Regions from separate parts of the Arthrobacter sp. BG5 genome, predicted to be linked through region 2. Evidence: predicted binding sites of a transcription regulator. Region 2 holds the regulator's gene; the other holds the start of a gene.
The links. Region 2 encodes HrcA, which represses chaperone genes, less so after heat shock. Its sites were predicted from a motif close to TTNGCACTCGNNNNNNNCGAGTGCNAA; they were not measured.
Positions count from the first base shown of each region.

Region 1 (7,156 bases), 1.2 Mb from region 2:
GGCACCGAGCCTGCGGAGGCGATGATCTATGTCATCTCCCCGGACACCACCCTGGGCATCGTCTCCGACATTGACGACACGATCATGGTCACGGCACTCCCCCGGCCGTTCCTGGCCCTGTGGAACACCTTTGTGCTCAACGAACGGGCCAGGATGGCCACTCCGGGCATGGCTGTGCTGATGGACCGGCTTCTGGTGGAACACCCCGAGGCGCCGGTGATCTACCTGTCCACCGGGCCGTGGAACGCCGCCCCGACGCTGGCACGCTTCATCACCCGCAACATGTACCCCTCCGGCACTTTGCTGCTGACCGACTGGGGCCTGACCCATGACCGCTGGTTCCGCAGCGGCCAGGAGCACAAGCGGCGGAACCTGGAACTGCTGGCCAAGGAGTTCCCCAACATGCGCTGGCTCCTCTTCGGTGACAACGGTCAGCACGACGAGGCCATCTATTCGCAGTTCGCCCGGGACCACGGAGACAGGGTGGCCGCGATCGGCATCCGCCAGCTTTCCACCGGCGAGGCCGTGCTGGCCGGCGGACATTCCGAGAACGGCGACCACACCGGCTCCACGGTCCCGTGGGTCTACTCGCCCGACGGCGCCGGCATGGCCAAGCGCCTGCAGGAGCTGGAGATCCTTTAGCCGGCCGCCGTGGTCCCCGCGCCGGCTCCTGCGCCGGCTGCGGGAGTTTCGACGTCGACGCCGGCAGCTCCCGCCGCGCCCGCAGCACCGGTGCCTGCCGCCGCGTCCCCGGCGCCGGCACCTTCCGCCGCATCCGCGGCGGACCGGTTCCGGGCGGCCATCAGCTCCCGGATCCAGTAGTAGGAAGCCTTCGGCGTGCGGACCATGGTGTCCCGGTCCACGTGCAACAGGCCGAACTGCTGCTTGTAGCCGGCGGACCATTCAAAGTTGTCCAGCAGCGACCACACATAGTAGCCGCGCAGCTCGATCGACTCGGCGGCGCCGCCGGGCGAGGTCGCCTCGATGGCCGCCCCGATGTGCTCGGCGAGGTAGCGCACGCGCCGCTCATCCGGGACGATCAGCCGGCCCTCGGCGTCGTGGATCTCCAGGTCCTCGAAGCTTGCGCCGCCCTCGGTGATGTAGACCGGCGGCAGATCGGGGTAGCGTTCCGCCATTTCCGCGAGCGCAACGGCCATGTAGTCCGGCTTGATCGGCCAGCCGTAGGCGGTGATCTCGGTATCCGGGAAGCTCTGGATGTGGAACGGCGTGCCGGAGCCGTCGCCGTTCAGGTCGTTGCCCATGGCCTCCGCCATGCCCTTGGGCACGGTACCCTCGCCGGGCCCGGCGGCCACACGGGTGGGCATGTAATAGTTCAGCCCGTAGAAGTCCAGGGGCTGCGAGATCAACTCCATGTCCTCACCGGACGGGCTGAAGGAGGAGAAGAAGGTGGCGGCCCTGATGGCGTCCGGGTACTTGCCCAGCAGCACCGGATCCGCGTACAGCCGGTTCTGGGCCATGTCCATCAGGCCGGCGCTGACCTTGTCCAGCGGGTTGCCGGAGGCCGGGACCATCGGCGAATAGACGTTGGTGAGACCGATTTCGCCGGGCACGTTCGCCGCCCGCAGCGCCTGCATCGCCAGCCCATGGCCCAGCAGCTGGTGGTGGACGCTGGGCAGCGCCTTGAGCATGTGGGATTCGCCCGGGGAGTGCACGCCCAGCATGTAGCCGTTGGCACTTACCGTGGCCGGTTCGTTGATGGTGACCCAGCGGGCCACCCGGTCCCCGTACGCCGCGGCGGCGATGGCCGCGAATTCCCCCAGCCGGTAGGCGGTGTCCCGGTTCATCCAGCCGCCGGCCTCGTCCAGCTCCAGCGGGGTGTCCCAGTGGTACAGCGTGGCCATCGGCGTGATCCCGTTGGCCAGCAGCAGGTCGATCAGCCGGTCGTAGAAATCCAGTCCCTTGGGATTGACCGGGCCGCTGCCGCCGGGCTGGATCCGCGGCCAGGACAGCGAGAACCGGTACGAATCAATCCCCAGTTCCTTCATCAGAGCCACGTCTTCGGGCATCCGATGGTAGTGGTCGCAGGCGATTGCGGGGCTGTGGTCGTTGACGATCGAGCCCGGGGTGGCCGCAAAGACGTCCCAGCCCGAGGGTCCCCGCCCGTCCTCGTCCAGCGCCCCCTCGATCTGGAAGGCGGCGGTTGCCACGCCCATGGTGAATCCGGGCGGCAGCAGGGCGGCCAGATCGTGGGCGGAAGCATTCATTGGCGGATCCCCTATGCAGTTGCGCTGGTGGTTGATTGATTTTAGGCCCCGGCGGGGGCCCGCGCCACATCCGGCGCGGCTGTCCCCCGCCGGCGCGCCCCCTTACTCAGTCTTGCTCAGTAGCTGCTGGCCTCCGGCCCGAAGAGGAACTCCTTGGCATGCGCGACGGCCTTCTTGAACGCGTCGTTCCGCAGGCTCAGCAGCTGTTCCGCGTCGTCCGCCGCGGGCTCAAGGTAGCCGGTGAACCCGGGCCGGAGCACCCAGATGTCCCCGGCGGGCGGCAAATAGAACACCCCGAACGAGCGGTGCTGGCTGTCCTCGGCGGCCCAGATGGGCACCACCGCCAGGGCCGCGCCGGTGTCCACGTTGATCCATTGCGCACGCGGCATGGGCAGTTCATGGGCCTCCGGGTCCAGGAACGGTGCCGTGCCCTCGCCCCAGCGCTCCTCGAAGCGTTCATGGAAGGCCGGGATGAGGTGCGAGTCGTAACGCCGCCATGCGCTCATGGCTGTACTCCTTCTTCTTGGGTTCCTGCCTGTTGCGACTTCCTGCCTGCCGCTTCTTCCTGCCTACGGCCGGCACGCGGCACGGCACCGGGTGCCCGCGTCACTCCGGGCCCCGCTCCCACCGCACCGGGGTCACGCGCAGCACCGGCTGCCCGCTTCGGTGGTGCCGCACCGGAATGTCCCGGCCGACGGCGGACGTGCCGCCGGCGTCTGCCGCCCGGCCCGGCCGGGCCGGCCGTGCCGCAGTACCCGCCGCGGCGTCGTAGGCGGCCCGCGCGTCCGGATTCCGCAGCACCGCGAATGACTCGAGGATGCGGCGCACCTCCTCCCCGCTGTCGGCCCCCGCACCGGCGGACGCTTCGACGTCGGGATGGCGGCGGCGCATCAGGGCGCGGAAGGAGCGTTGGATCTCCGCCGGGGTCGCATCCGGCGCGACGTGCAACGCGGCGTAGAAGCCGCGCGGGTCGCGGTTCATCGGCTCACCTCCTGGCCGGCCGGGCGGGGCGCGGGCTGATCAGGCGGGGATCCGCCGGCCGCGCCTTCCGGCGATCCCGGATCCCCGTATTCATCAGCGTCCGGAGACCCCCGCCGCCGGCGCCGTTACTTCCCGATCTCCTGCATCTTGTCCTGCGTGTGCGTGATTTCAATCTTCCGCGGCTTGGCCTGCTCCAACACCGGGATCCGGAGGGTCAGGACGCCGTCGGCGTAGCTCGCCTTGACCTTGTCGGTGTCCAGCGTGTCGCCCAGGATCAGTTGGCGGCTGAAGACTCCGCGCGGCCGCTCCGAGGCGATCAACTCAACGTTGGGCTGCGCCGGTTCGCGCCGTTCGGCCCTGACGGTCAGGACGTTGCGCTCGATGTCGAGATCCACCGAGTCAACATTGACGCCGGGAAGGTCGAACGCGACGACGAACTCGCCGTCTTCCTGCCACGCATCCATCGGCATGGCGGCTGGCCGCGCCGCCGTTCCGAAGACTTGCTGGGTCAGCCGGTCCAGTTCACGGAACGGGTCCGTACGCATCAACATCATTTCCCACTCCTTCATACGAGAGTCTTGAATTTTCCTGCCTATCCGGCACACCAACTATCTGTGGTGGCGGATATAGATTTTTTATAGCACCAGTGCCAAACTGATGCAACAGGAAATTCTTCGACCATATGAAGGGACGTGCGCCGTGGCGGAACGTGAAGCCGACGTCGGGGTTTACGCGATCTCCGTGGTCGCACAGCTGGTCGGGACCGGGCCGCAGAACATCCGGCTGTACGAGCGCAGGGGCCTGCTGACGCCGGACCGCACGGCGGGCGGAACGCGGCAGTACAGCGAGACGGATCTGGCGGTGCTGCGCCGGATCAGCGAACTCCTGGACGCAGGCCTGAACCTCGCCGGCGTCGCCAAGGTGCTGGAACTGGAAGCGGTTAATGCCAAGCTCCAGGCGGAGCTTAAACGACGCGGGGCGCGCTGACCGGCAGCGCGCCCCGCGTTCGCCGCCGCTTACTCCGCGCCGGTCTCCTGCTTGGAGAGCTCCCCGGTGATCCGCTCCCCCGGGATCCTGGCGGTCCGCCAGGTGTCCAGCAGGATTACGGCGCCCAGGATCACGAACGAGATGGACAGCGAAGCGAGGGCGTCGGTGGTCCAGTGGTAGCCCAGGTAAAGCCGGCTGAGGGCGGCAAAGAAGATTCCGATGCCGGCCACGGTGAAGCCCGCGACGGCGGCTTTCGGGTTCTTGCGGCGGGAAAAGACCAGGAACGTGGTGACCAGCAGGAAGTCACAGGCGCCCAGGACGTGGCCGGAGGGGAAGGAGAACGTGGAGTCCGCCCCGAAGAGCATGAGGTCCACCGGCGGGCGCTGCCGGCCGACCGTCCGTCCGATGATCTGGGCCAGGATCACTCCGGTCAGCATGGCGCCGCCAAGCACCATCGGCCGCCAGGCGTGCTTGGCCAGCAGCCCCCAGGCGACGGTGAACACCAGGATGATGATCGGCAGACCGATGGGGCCGAAGACAATGGCCAGGAGGATCATGATGGTCGTGGCCGGCTCCCCGCGCAACGCTACGAGCCCGGTGCGCACCGGCTCGTCAACGGCGGTGATACCGCCGTGCTGCAGCACGCTGACCAGGATGGTGGTGAACGCCACGACGCCGATGACCATAAGCCCGACGGCGATCCGGTACAGGTTCCGCCGCGCATCCACGCTCATGTAGCGCTCCTCCACCACGAACTTGTCGTGGAAGACCTGCCACCAGCCGGAGTTCCCGGTTTTCTGCTCTGCCATTCCCGTAGCCGCCTCTGCGCCGTGTGTGGACATTCCCACCGTGAAGAATATCCCGGTTCCGGCGCTGCGGGCGCGTCGGACCGGCAGCAGGTCCTGCGCCCCTTCCCGCCGGTAGCCTGAAGCCATGGGTGTCATGAACGAACTGATCAACCCCGGAGTGGTCGGGTCGCTGGAACGGATCCTTGCCGCCGCTTCCCCCGGCCGCCGTTTCCCGCAGCTGGCCGGCACTGCCGGACAGTTGGACGGACTGAGCCTGCGCGAACGCACCGACCTGCTCAGCGCCGCCATGCTTACTGACCTGCCCGGCGACTACCCTGCGGCGGCGGCGGTCTTCCGCCGGGCGCTGAAGGACCCGGACTTCACCGGCTGGATGATCTGGCCGGTCAGCGAGTCGGCGGCCACCCTCGTCCTTGCCCGGAGGGCTCCCGCTGATTTCGAGGACTGCCTGTCGCTGCTGGCCGAGCTGACTCCTCGGCTCACGGGAGAGTTCGCCATCCGGCGGCTCCTGGACGCGGACCTGGACCGGGCCCTGGCGGCCATCCAGCGCTGGACCACCCACCCCGACTGGCAGGTCCGGCGGCTGGCCAGCGAGGGTACCCGCGCGTACCTGCCGTGGGCCATCCGTGTTCCCGGGCTCACGGCCCGGCCGGCGGCAACCCTGCCGATCCTGGACGCCCTGTACCGCGACCCGGTCGAGGACGTTCGGCGATCGGTGGCCAACCACCTGAACGACCTGGCCCGGCATGCCCCGGACGAAGTGGTCGCCACCGCAGCGCGCTGGCTGGCTGAGCCGGACGCGAACACCGCCAGGGTGGTCCGCCACGGCCTGCGGACCTTGGTCAAGAAGGCCCACCCCGGCGCGCTTGAGCTGCTTGGGTTCGCGCCGGCGTCGCTCGCCGTGACGCCGCCCCGGCTTGACCGCACCGTCGTCGAACTGCCGGGGGCCCTGGGCTTCGATTTCGACGTCGCCAATACCGGCCCGGCCGAGGCCCGCATCGCCGTCGACTACGTGGTGCACTACGCCAAGGCCAACGGCGTCCTCGCGGACAAAGTGTTCAAGCTCGGCACCGCCGTCCTCGGGCCGGGTGAATCCAGGACATTTTCGAAGCGCCATGCCTTCCGCCAGATGACCACCCGGGTCCACCACCCCGGCGATCACGCGCTGCAGCCGCAGATCAACGGGGTGCGTTATCCGGCGGCCGGTTTCACGGTGCTGACTTAAGGTACGGAAGCGGCCGACCGCGCGCCCGCGTGGTGATTTGACTCACATTTAAATCAGACGTTATCCTCGCTTCAGCCGTTGACGCCGCGGCAACCACCTCCAGGAAAGACAGTGCGATGACGACAGCCAGCGAATGCATCGAGATCCAGGTCGACAACCGCCAACTCTTGGACGACCGGCTCAACGACGCCGTCCAGGGGCTGCAGCGGCTCGCCATGCTCACCGGCACCCATGGCATCCTGCTGACCCGGCACAAGCCGGGGCACTACACGGCGGCGCTTTCGGACCAGGTCCCCTTCGGGATGACCCGGGAAGTCGTCCGCTAGGCCGCAGGCGCGGCAGGCCGGGGACGACGCGCCCCGGCCGCCAACAGACCAGGTCCCGGGCGGCTGAGCTGCGACTCGCCGCCCGGGACCTTTTTGGTTCAGCCGCCGCTCACCAGTCGTGGACGGTGCCGTCGACGAGGCGGTTGTAGGGCAGGTAGGCCTGCTGGTACGGGTAGGCCGCGGCGGCCTCCTCGTTGAACTCGACGCCGATCCCGGGCGTCTCCCCCGGGTGCAGGTAGCCGTCCACGAACGTCATGGACTGCTCGAACACCTCGTTGGTCGCATCCGAGTGCTGCATGTACTCTTGGATCCCGTAGTTGTGGATCGCCAGGCCCACGTGCAGCTGCGCGGCGAACCCGACCGGGGAGATGTCCGTGGGGCCGTGGAAGCCGGACTTGATTTGGTACTGCGCGGCGAAGTCCATAACCTTCTTCAGCGGCGAGATCCCGCCGAAGTGCGTGGACGCGGCCCGGACGTAGTCGATCAGCTGTTCCTTGATGATGGTCTGGTAGTCGTACACGGTGTTGAAGATTTCACCGATGGCCAGCGGGGTGGTGGTGTGCTGGCGGACCAGGCGCAGCGCCTCCTGGTTCTCCGCCGGGGTGC
Region 1 is NZ_CM155268.1:1,565,886-1,573,041, forward strand. It holds gene AC1MBE_RS07190 (App1 family protein) at 1-642, shown strand, start outside; gene AC1MBE_RS07195 (GH1 family beta-glucosidase) at 639-2,225, opposite strand; gene AC1MBE_RS07200 (hypothetical protein) at 2,342-2,731, opposite strand; gene AC1MBE_RS07205 (J domain-containing protein) at 2,832-3,206, opposite strand; gene AC1MBE_RS07210 (Hsp20/alpha crystallin family protein) at 3,332-3,757, opposite strand; gene AC1MBE_RS07215 (MerR family transcriptional regulator) at 3,906-4,193, shown strand; gene AC1MBE_RS07220 (phosphatase PAP2 family protein) at 4,223-5,002, opposite strand; gene AC1MBE_RS07225 (DNA alkylation repair protein) at 5,127-6,224, shown strand; gene AC1MBE_RS07230 (hypothetical protein) at 6,341-6,550, shown strand; gene manD (D-mannonate dehydratase ManD) at 6,660-7,156, opposite strand, start outside.
Region 1: AC1MBE_RS07210 (Hsp20/alpha crystallin family protein) is a predicted target of HrcA. The motif match lies at 3,833-3,859, and genes of this name have one in related genera.

Region 2 (7,156 bases):
GACCCGGCGGCAGCATTCAAGGGCCAGCTGGTGCTCACGCTCAAGGGCCGGCTGCTTGCCGACGCGGTCGTCCGACGGATCCTGCCGGACTAAGCGCGCGGGCCTTAGGTGTCGGTTCGCGCTACTTGATCCAGCGGAGGTTGTACTCGTAGCGGTGCGGCTGGCCGCGGTTGACGTGGATGCCGGCGGCCACCGAGAAGCACGCGAGGGCAATCCAGATGGCGGTGGCCAGCACGGCGAACAGGTTGCCTACCACCGGGACAAAGACCAGCAGGTTCGCCACGACGGCGGCAATGGTGGGCGGCAGCGTGAAGTTCAGGGCTTCCTTCGATTCCTGCGCGGTGAACGGGCCGCGGTCCTTGAAAATCAGGTAGATCAGCAGGGACGGAATGCAGCCCAGGATGCCGCCGAAATGGGCCAACGTGGCCCACTGCCGGTCCTCGCTCGCCGTCAGCGGCAGAGCATTTGCCGGAACGCCATGGTACTGGGGCTGGTTATGGCCGGCCTGGTGGTCCGTGTGTTCGCGTGCGTCTTCTGCCACGTTTCGTCCTTTGGATTGCGGTGGAGCGTTGGTACCTGTACGAGCCGCGGCCGCAACAATAAGCAGCGGCCGCCGTTTCAAGAATACTTGCTCGGACCGCGAAACGTGGCAGGGAGAACGGCTACGGCGCCGTGAGGAAGTCGATGACTTCTTCGACCCGGCCCAGCAGGGAGGGCTCCAGGTCCGCGTAGCTGCGGACCGCACCGAGGAGTTTCTGCCAGCCCAGGCCGATGTCCTCCTTGGTGCTGTGCGGCCAGCCGAAGGCCGTCAGGATGCCGGTTTTCCAGTCCACGCCGCGCGGAATCACCGGCCACCGCTCAATGCCCAGTACGGCCGGTCGGATCGCCTGCCAGACGTCGACGTAGGGGTGACCGACGATCAGCACGTTGCCGGCCGCGCCGGGAGAGGCCATCACGGCGTCGGCGATCCGGGATTCCTTCGAGTCGGGAACCAGGTGGTCCACCAGCAAGCCGAGCCGGCGGCCGGGGCCGGGACGGAAGTCCCTGACGGCGCCGGCGAGGTCGTCGATGCCGTGCAGGGGTTCGACGACGATGCCCACCACACGGAGGTCGTCACCCCAGACCTTCTCGACGAGCTCGGCGTCGTGCTTGCCTTCCACCCAGATCCGGCTGGCTTTAGCTACCTGGGCCCGCTGTCCGGCGACCCGGACCGAACCGGACGCGGTACGGGTGCCGGCTGCGCTGCCCGCGGCGGCTGCCCGCGGGGCGGGCGGCATGAGCTTGATCGGCCGGCCTTCGAGCAGGAACCCGAAGCCGAGGCGGAAGGAGCGTGACTTGCCGCGCCGGTCCTCGAGGGCCACGACGTGCATGCCGCCGGACTTCTCCACCCGGGTCACGGCGCCGACCCAGCCGGACTGCACATCCTCGAGCACCATGCCCCGTTCCACCGCGATTTCGGGCAGCTGGGCCTTGGCGGGGGCGGAGAGATCCTGCGGGCCCCAATTCTGGTACGACATCTGCTACACACTGCTTTGCACTCGGGAATTTGGGCGAAAGAACGGCGGTGCGGCCCGTGGTGTGCCCGGAAACACCCGTCCCGGGGGTCACGCCCGCAGCGAATCCAATGCTAACAACGGCGCGACTCATATTAGACTGGTTAGCACTTAGGCATGTCGAGTGCTAACCGCGGGTTCCCCGGGCGGGTCTTTCCGCGCGGCCGGCGCCGGCAATCCGATACGGGTCGATTGGAGGTGGAGCGTGAGCGAGCCACGCAAACTCGAAGTGCTGCGCGCCATCGTGGAGGACTACGTCCATTCCCGCGAGCCCGTGGGATCCAAGGCGCTCGTGGAGCGGCACCACCTGGGTGTGTCCAGCGCCACGATCCGCAATGACATGGCCGCGCTGGAAGACGAGGGCCTGATCACGGCGCCGCACACGAGTGCCGGCCGGATTCCCACGGACAAAGGCTACCGCCTGTTCGTGGACCAGATTTCTGCGGTCAAGCCGTTGTCCCCGGCCGAGCGCCGCGCCATCCAGGCGCTGCTGGAGGGTTCCGAGGATCTCGACGACGTCCTGGACCGGACCGTCCGGCTGCTGTCGCAGCTGACCAACCAGGTCGCCGTCGTGCAGTACCCGCTCCTGAGCCGGGCCCGCGTCCGGCACATCGAATTCGTGCTCCTGGCGCCCCGCAAGGTGCTCACGGTGCTGATTGCGGACACCGGCAAGGTGGAGCAGCGGGTGATCGACGTCGGCCAGGACCTCGGCGACGACGCCCTCGCGGAGCTCCGGACCCTGTTCCTGGCCAGGCTCTCCGGCACCCCGCTGGGGCTGCTGCCCCAGTCGCTGCAGGCCGTGGTGGACAACTGCCCGCCGGTGCGGCGCGGCGCCGCCCAGGCCCTGTCCCGGGGACTGGAGTCGCTGGCCGCGAGCAGCCGCGAGGAGCGGATGGTCATGGCCGGCACCGCCAACCTGGCCCGCTCCAACGTCGATTTCCCGCTGAGCATCGGCCCCGTGCTGGAGGCGCTCGAAGAGCAGGTGGTGATGCTGCGCCTGCTCAGCGACATGGCGCAGGACCCGCGCGGCGTCACCGTCAGCATCGGCCGGGAGAACCCCTACGACGGGCTTTCCGAAGCCTCCGTGGTGGCCACCGGCTACGGCCCGGACGCCACGGCCAAGGTCGGCGTCCTGGGGCCCACCCGGATGGACTATCCGACCACCATGGCCGCCGTCCGTGCGGTCGCCCGCTACCTTTCGCGGATCCTTGGGCCCTGACGGGCCGGATCCGGCACCGGACTTCTTGCCCACTACAGGCAGTGCCCCACTGGCAGTACAAAAAGGAAGAGATACACACTTTGAGCAGCCACTATGACGTTCTTGGAGTCTCCCGTGAAGCGACGGGGGAAGAGATCAAGAAGGCCTACCGCAAGCTTGCGCGGACCCTGCACCCGGACGTGAACCCCGGGGACGACGCCTCCGAGCGCTTCAAGGCGGTCACGCACGCCTACGAGGTCCTGTCGGACCCGCAGAAACGCAGGGTCTACGACACCACGGGCAACGAGAACGGGACCGACAACGGTTTCGGCGGCGGCTACGCCGGCCAGGGCTTCGCCTTCCAGGACATCTTCGAGACCTTCTTCGGCGGGGCCGGCGGCCAGGGCGGCCCCGCCTCCCGGGTACGCCGCGGCCAGGACGCGCTGATCAGCGTCCGGATCGACCTCCGCGACGCCGTCTTCGGCGTGAACAAGAAGCTTGAAGTGGACACCGCCGTCACCTGCCCCACCTGCGAGGGCTCCTGCTGCCGCCCCGGCAGCCACCCCGAACGCTGCGATATCTGCGGCGGCAGCGGGCAGGTCCAGCGGGCCGTGCGTTCCATCCTCGGCCAGGTCATGACCACGGCCCCCTGCGGAAGCTGCGAGGGCTTCGGCACCGTCATCAAGGACCCGTGCAACGAGTGCGCCGGCCAGGGCCGGATCCGCAGCCGCCGCACGCTCACCGTGAAGGTTCCGGCCGGGGTCGCCACCGGCACCCGGATCCAGCTGTCCGGCCAGGGCGAGGCCGGACCGGCCGGCGGACCCTCCGGTGACCTCTACGTCGAGATCCGGGTCAACAACGACGCCACCTATGTGCGTGAGGGCGACGACCTGCACGCGAGCCTGAACATTCCGATGACCGCCGCCGCGCTGGGCACGGAACTGACCCTGGACACCTTCGACGGGCAGCAGGAGATCGACGTCAAGGCCGGCACCCAGTCCGGGGAGGTCATCACGCTCCGCGGCCTGGGCGTGACGCACCTGCGCGGCTATGGCCGCGGGGACCTCAAGGTCCATCTGCAGGTGGACACCCCGGCCAAGCTCGACGCCGCCCAGGAGGACCTGCTCCGGCAGCTCGCCAAACTCCGCGGCGAGCAGTTCACTGAGGGGAAGCTTGCCGCCAGCGGTGGCGTCTTCGCCAAGCTGCGGGACCGGCTCGGTAACCTGTAGCGGTGAGTAACCCGGTCTTCTTCACCCCTGCAGGCTCCCTGGACCAGCAGGTCCCCGGCGCGACGTTCGTCCTCGACGGCGCCGAGGCGCGCCACGCGGTGACGGTCAAGCGCCTGGCCGTGGGGGAGGCCGTCGACATCACCGACGGCGCCGGCAGGCGCATCACCGGCACGGTGACCGCCGCCGCGCCCCAGCAGCTGACCGTGGAGTGCATTGAGGTCAGCACCGAGCCGCGGCCCGACGTACGGCTGGTGCTGGTGCAGGCGCTGGCGAAGGGGGACCGGGACGAACTGGCCGCCGAAACCGCGACGGAACTGGGGATCGACGCCGTCGTCCCCTGGCAGGCGGAACGGTCGATTGTCCGCTGGAAACCTGAGCGCGCCGCGAAGGCGCACGCCAAATGGCAGTCTGTGGTGACGGCGGCCGCGAAGCAGGCGCGCCGGGCCTGGATTCCGGAAGTCCGCCCCGCCGTCGACGGCAACGGACTGCAGGCGGCCGTGGCCGCCGCGGACCTTGCCGTGATCCTGCACGAGGACGCGGTGCGGCCGCTGCGGCAGGTGCTGGAAGCCTGGCAGCAGCAGGCGGCCGACGGCGGCGTCCCCCGGGAGGTGCTGTTGATCGTGGGACCCGAAGGCGGGATCAGCCCGCGCGAGGTGACCCGGCTCTGCGATGCCGGCGCCGTCACCGCCCTGCTGGGCCGCCACGTGCTGCGCTCGTCCACCGCCGGGCCCGCCGCCACGGTGCTGGCCAGCGACATTCTGGGACGCTGGTAACCCGCTGGCCGGACGCTGATCAGGCCCGGCAGGCGCCCGCGGGCGCCGAAGGTCAACGGCCGTAAAGCCGGTGCCGGTCTTAGCGGACGGTGAACCCGCGGGTATCGACGTTCAGGTCCTTGACCTTGCCGGCCGGGTCCACCTGGGAGACCCGCACCTCGTAGTTGCCCGGACCGAGGTTGAGGGCGAGGTTGAACAATCCGGACTTGTCGGCGTCGGCGGAGGCGGTGATGTCGCCGTTCAAATACGGCGTCTTGCTGGTCCCGTCGACTCGCAGGAGCTCCCAATGAAGTTTTCCGCCCGGGACCGTGCTGCGGCCCGAAATCTTGACCGCACCGTCCGCCACCTCGGTGCCTTCCTGCGGATCGATGATCCATACTGGCGCCACCATCCCGGCGCTGCGGGACGTTGGCGAACCGAGCCGGACCCGGTTGAAGGCGACGTAGTCGGTGTGCCCGTCGACGAGGACCACCACCTGGATCTGCTGGCCGGTATCGGTCAACCCGGCGCTGGCGCCTGCGGCCGTGGCGGTGTAGACAAGCTGCTGGATGGCGCGTTCGGCCATGTCCGCGTCGACGTTGCTGTTGAACGCGTCCGCCGACACATCCACCGTGATGACGTTCTTGCCCGAAATCGAGGTGGCGAGCATCTTGGGGTTCTGCCAGGGCGTGAAGAAGTCCGGATCCAGCGGCTTTTGCGACATCATCACCCGCAGGGCGCGCGTAATCGGGTTGTCCTCCTCGGGCACGTCACGGAACTCGCGGTAAAGGAAAACGTTGTCGTTGCTCCGGCCGATCCAGTAGACCGGGGCCTTGTTGGAGGCCTGCGTGGATTCCAGCGGTGCGCTGGTGGTGGCCACCCCGGCGGCCGGACCGGGGACCGTGTGCGAGGGCGTATCAGCATTGGTGATTCCCGGCTGGGGCGTGGCGACGCAGCCGGACAAGGCGAGGGCAGCGGGCAGCACAAGGAACAGCACGCTGCGGCGCATGCGCCGGCCCGGTGCTGTCTTGTTCACTCCACGCTGGCTGATTGCCCCTGTCCCTTCGCTGTGTTTCCCGCTCGCCGGGCCCGGCAGGGCCGAATCCAGCATTACACAGGCCGACCGCGCTCCGGCCGGGATTCCGGGCTGTCCGCCGAACTGCAACGGGAACGATATGAGGACGATATGAAGTTGATACCTAATGTCGCGGCGGACGCGCAGGCCGCGCCGCCGCCGGGCCGCGCTGGCGTAAGATGGAAGGACCCGCTGCAACCCGGCGCGGACGGCCCGGAACGCCGTCGGCCCGTGCCGGGAGCGGCGAGACCATTTCCGAACTGGAGGGGACCAGAGGCCCACGGGCCAACACCATGACTGAAGCAGCCAACGGCAAGGCCCGGATCAGCGCGGCCGACCGCACCGCAGGGGACTTCCCCCACTCCCTCCCAGGCCTGCGGACGGAGGTGGTCCTGTTCGACAATTCCGACCAGATGGTGCAGTCCCTGGGCAGCCATGATGAAGCCTTGCGCTTCATCGAAACGCAGTTCCCCGACGTGGACTTCCATGTCCGCGGCAATGAGCTTTCCATCAACGGTCCGGCCGCGGACGTCCCCAGGATCATGCGGCTGCTCAATGAGGTCCGTGGCCTGGTAGCGCGCGGCACGGTCATCACCCCCGCGGTGCTGCAGCAGCTCGTCTCGCTGCTGCGCAGCCAGTCGCTGCAGAACCCGGTCGACGTCCTGACCCACAACATCCTTTCCAGCCGAGGCAAGACCATCAGGCCCAAGACCCTGAACCAGAAGAACTACGTGGACGCGATCGACGCGAACACGGTGATCTTCGGGATCGGACCGGCCGGCACCGGCAAGACCTACCTGGCCATGGCCAAGGCGGTCCAGGCGCTGCAGCAAAAGGAAGTCAGCCGGATTATCCTGACCCGGCCGGCCGTCGAGGCGGGGGAGCGGCTCGGGTTCCTGCCCGGCACCCTCAGCGACAAGATCGATCCGTACCTGCGCCCGCTCTACGACGCCCTGCACGACATGATGGACCCGGAGTCGATCCCGCGGCTGATGGCCGCCGGCACCATCGAGGTGGCCCCGCTGGCCTACATGCGCGGCCGCACGCTGAACGATGCGTTTATCATCCTGGACGAGGCCCAGAACACGACGCCCGAGCAGATGAAGATGTTCCTCACCCGGCTGGGCTTCGGCTCGAAGATGGTCGTCACCGGCGACGTCACCCAGGTGGACCTGCCGTTCGGCACCCGCTCCGGGCTGCGGATCGTCGAGGACATCCTGCAGGGGATCGAGGACGTTAACTTTTCCGTGCTGGACGCGTCCGACGTCGTCCGGCACCGGCTGGTGGGCGACATCGTCAACGCCTACAGCGTCTGGGACGAGGTACAAAGGAACCGGGTCAAGCACTCC
Region 2 is NZ_CM155268.1:325,850-333,005, reverse strand. It holds gene hemW (radical SAM family heme chaperone HemW) at 1-93, shown strand, start outside; gene AC1MBE_RS01465 (DUF4870 domain-containing protein) at 122-541, opposite strand; gene AC1MBE_RS01460 (DUF3097 domain-containing protein) at 663-1,517, opposite strand; gene hrcA (heat-inducible transcriptional repressor HrcA) at 1,759-2,772, shown strand; gene dnaJ (molecular chaperone DnaJ) at 2,853-3,980, shown strand; gene AC1MBE_RS01445 (16S rRNA (uracil(1498)-N(3))-methyltransferase) at 3,983-4,753, shown strand; gene AC1MBE_RS01440 (GerMN domain-containing protein) at 4,833-5,741, opposite strand; gene AC1MBE_RS01435 (PhoH family protein) at 6,101-7,156, shown strand, end outside.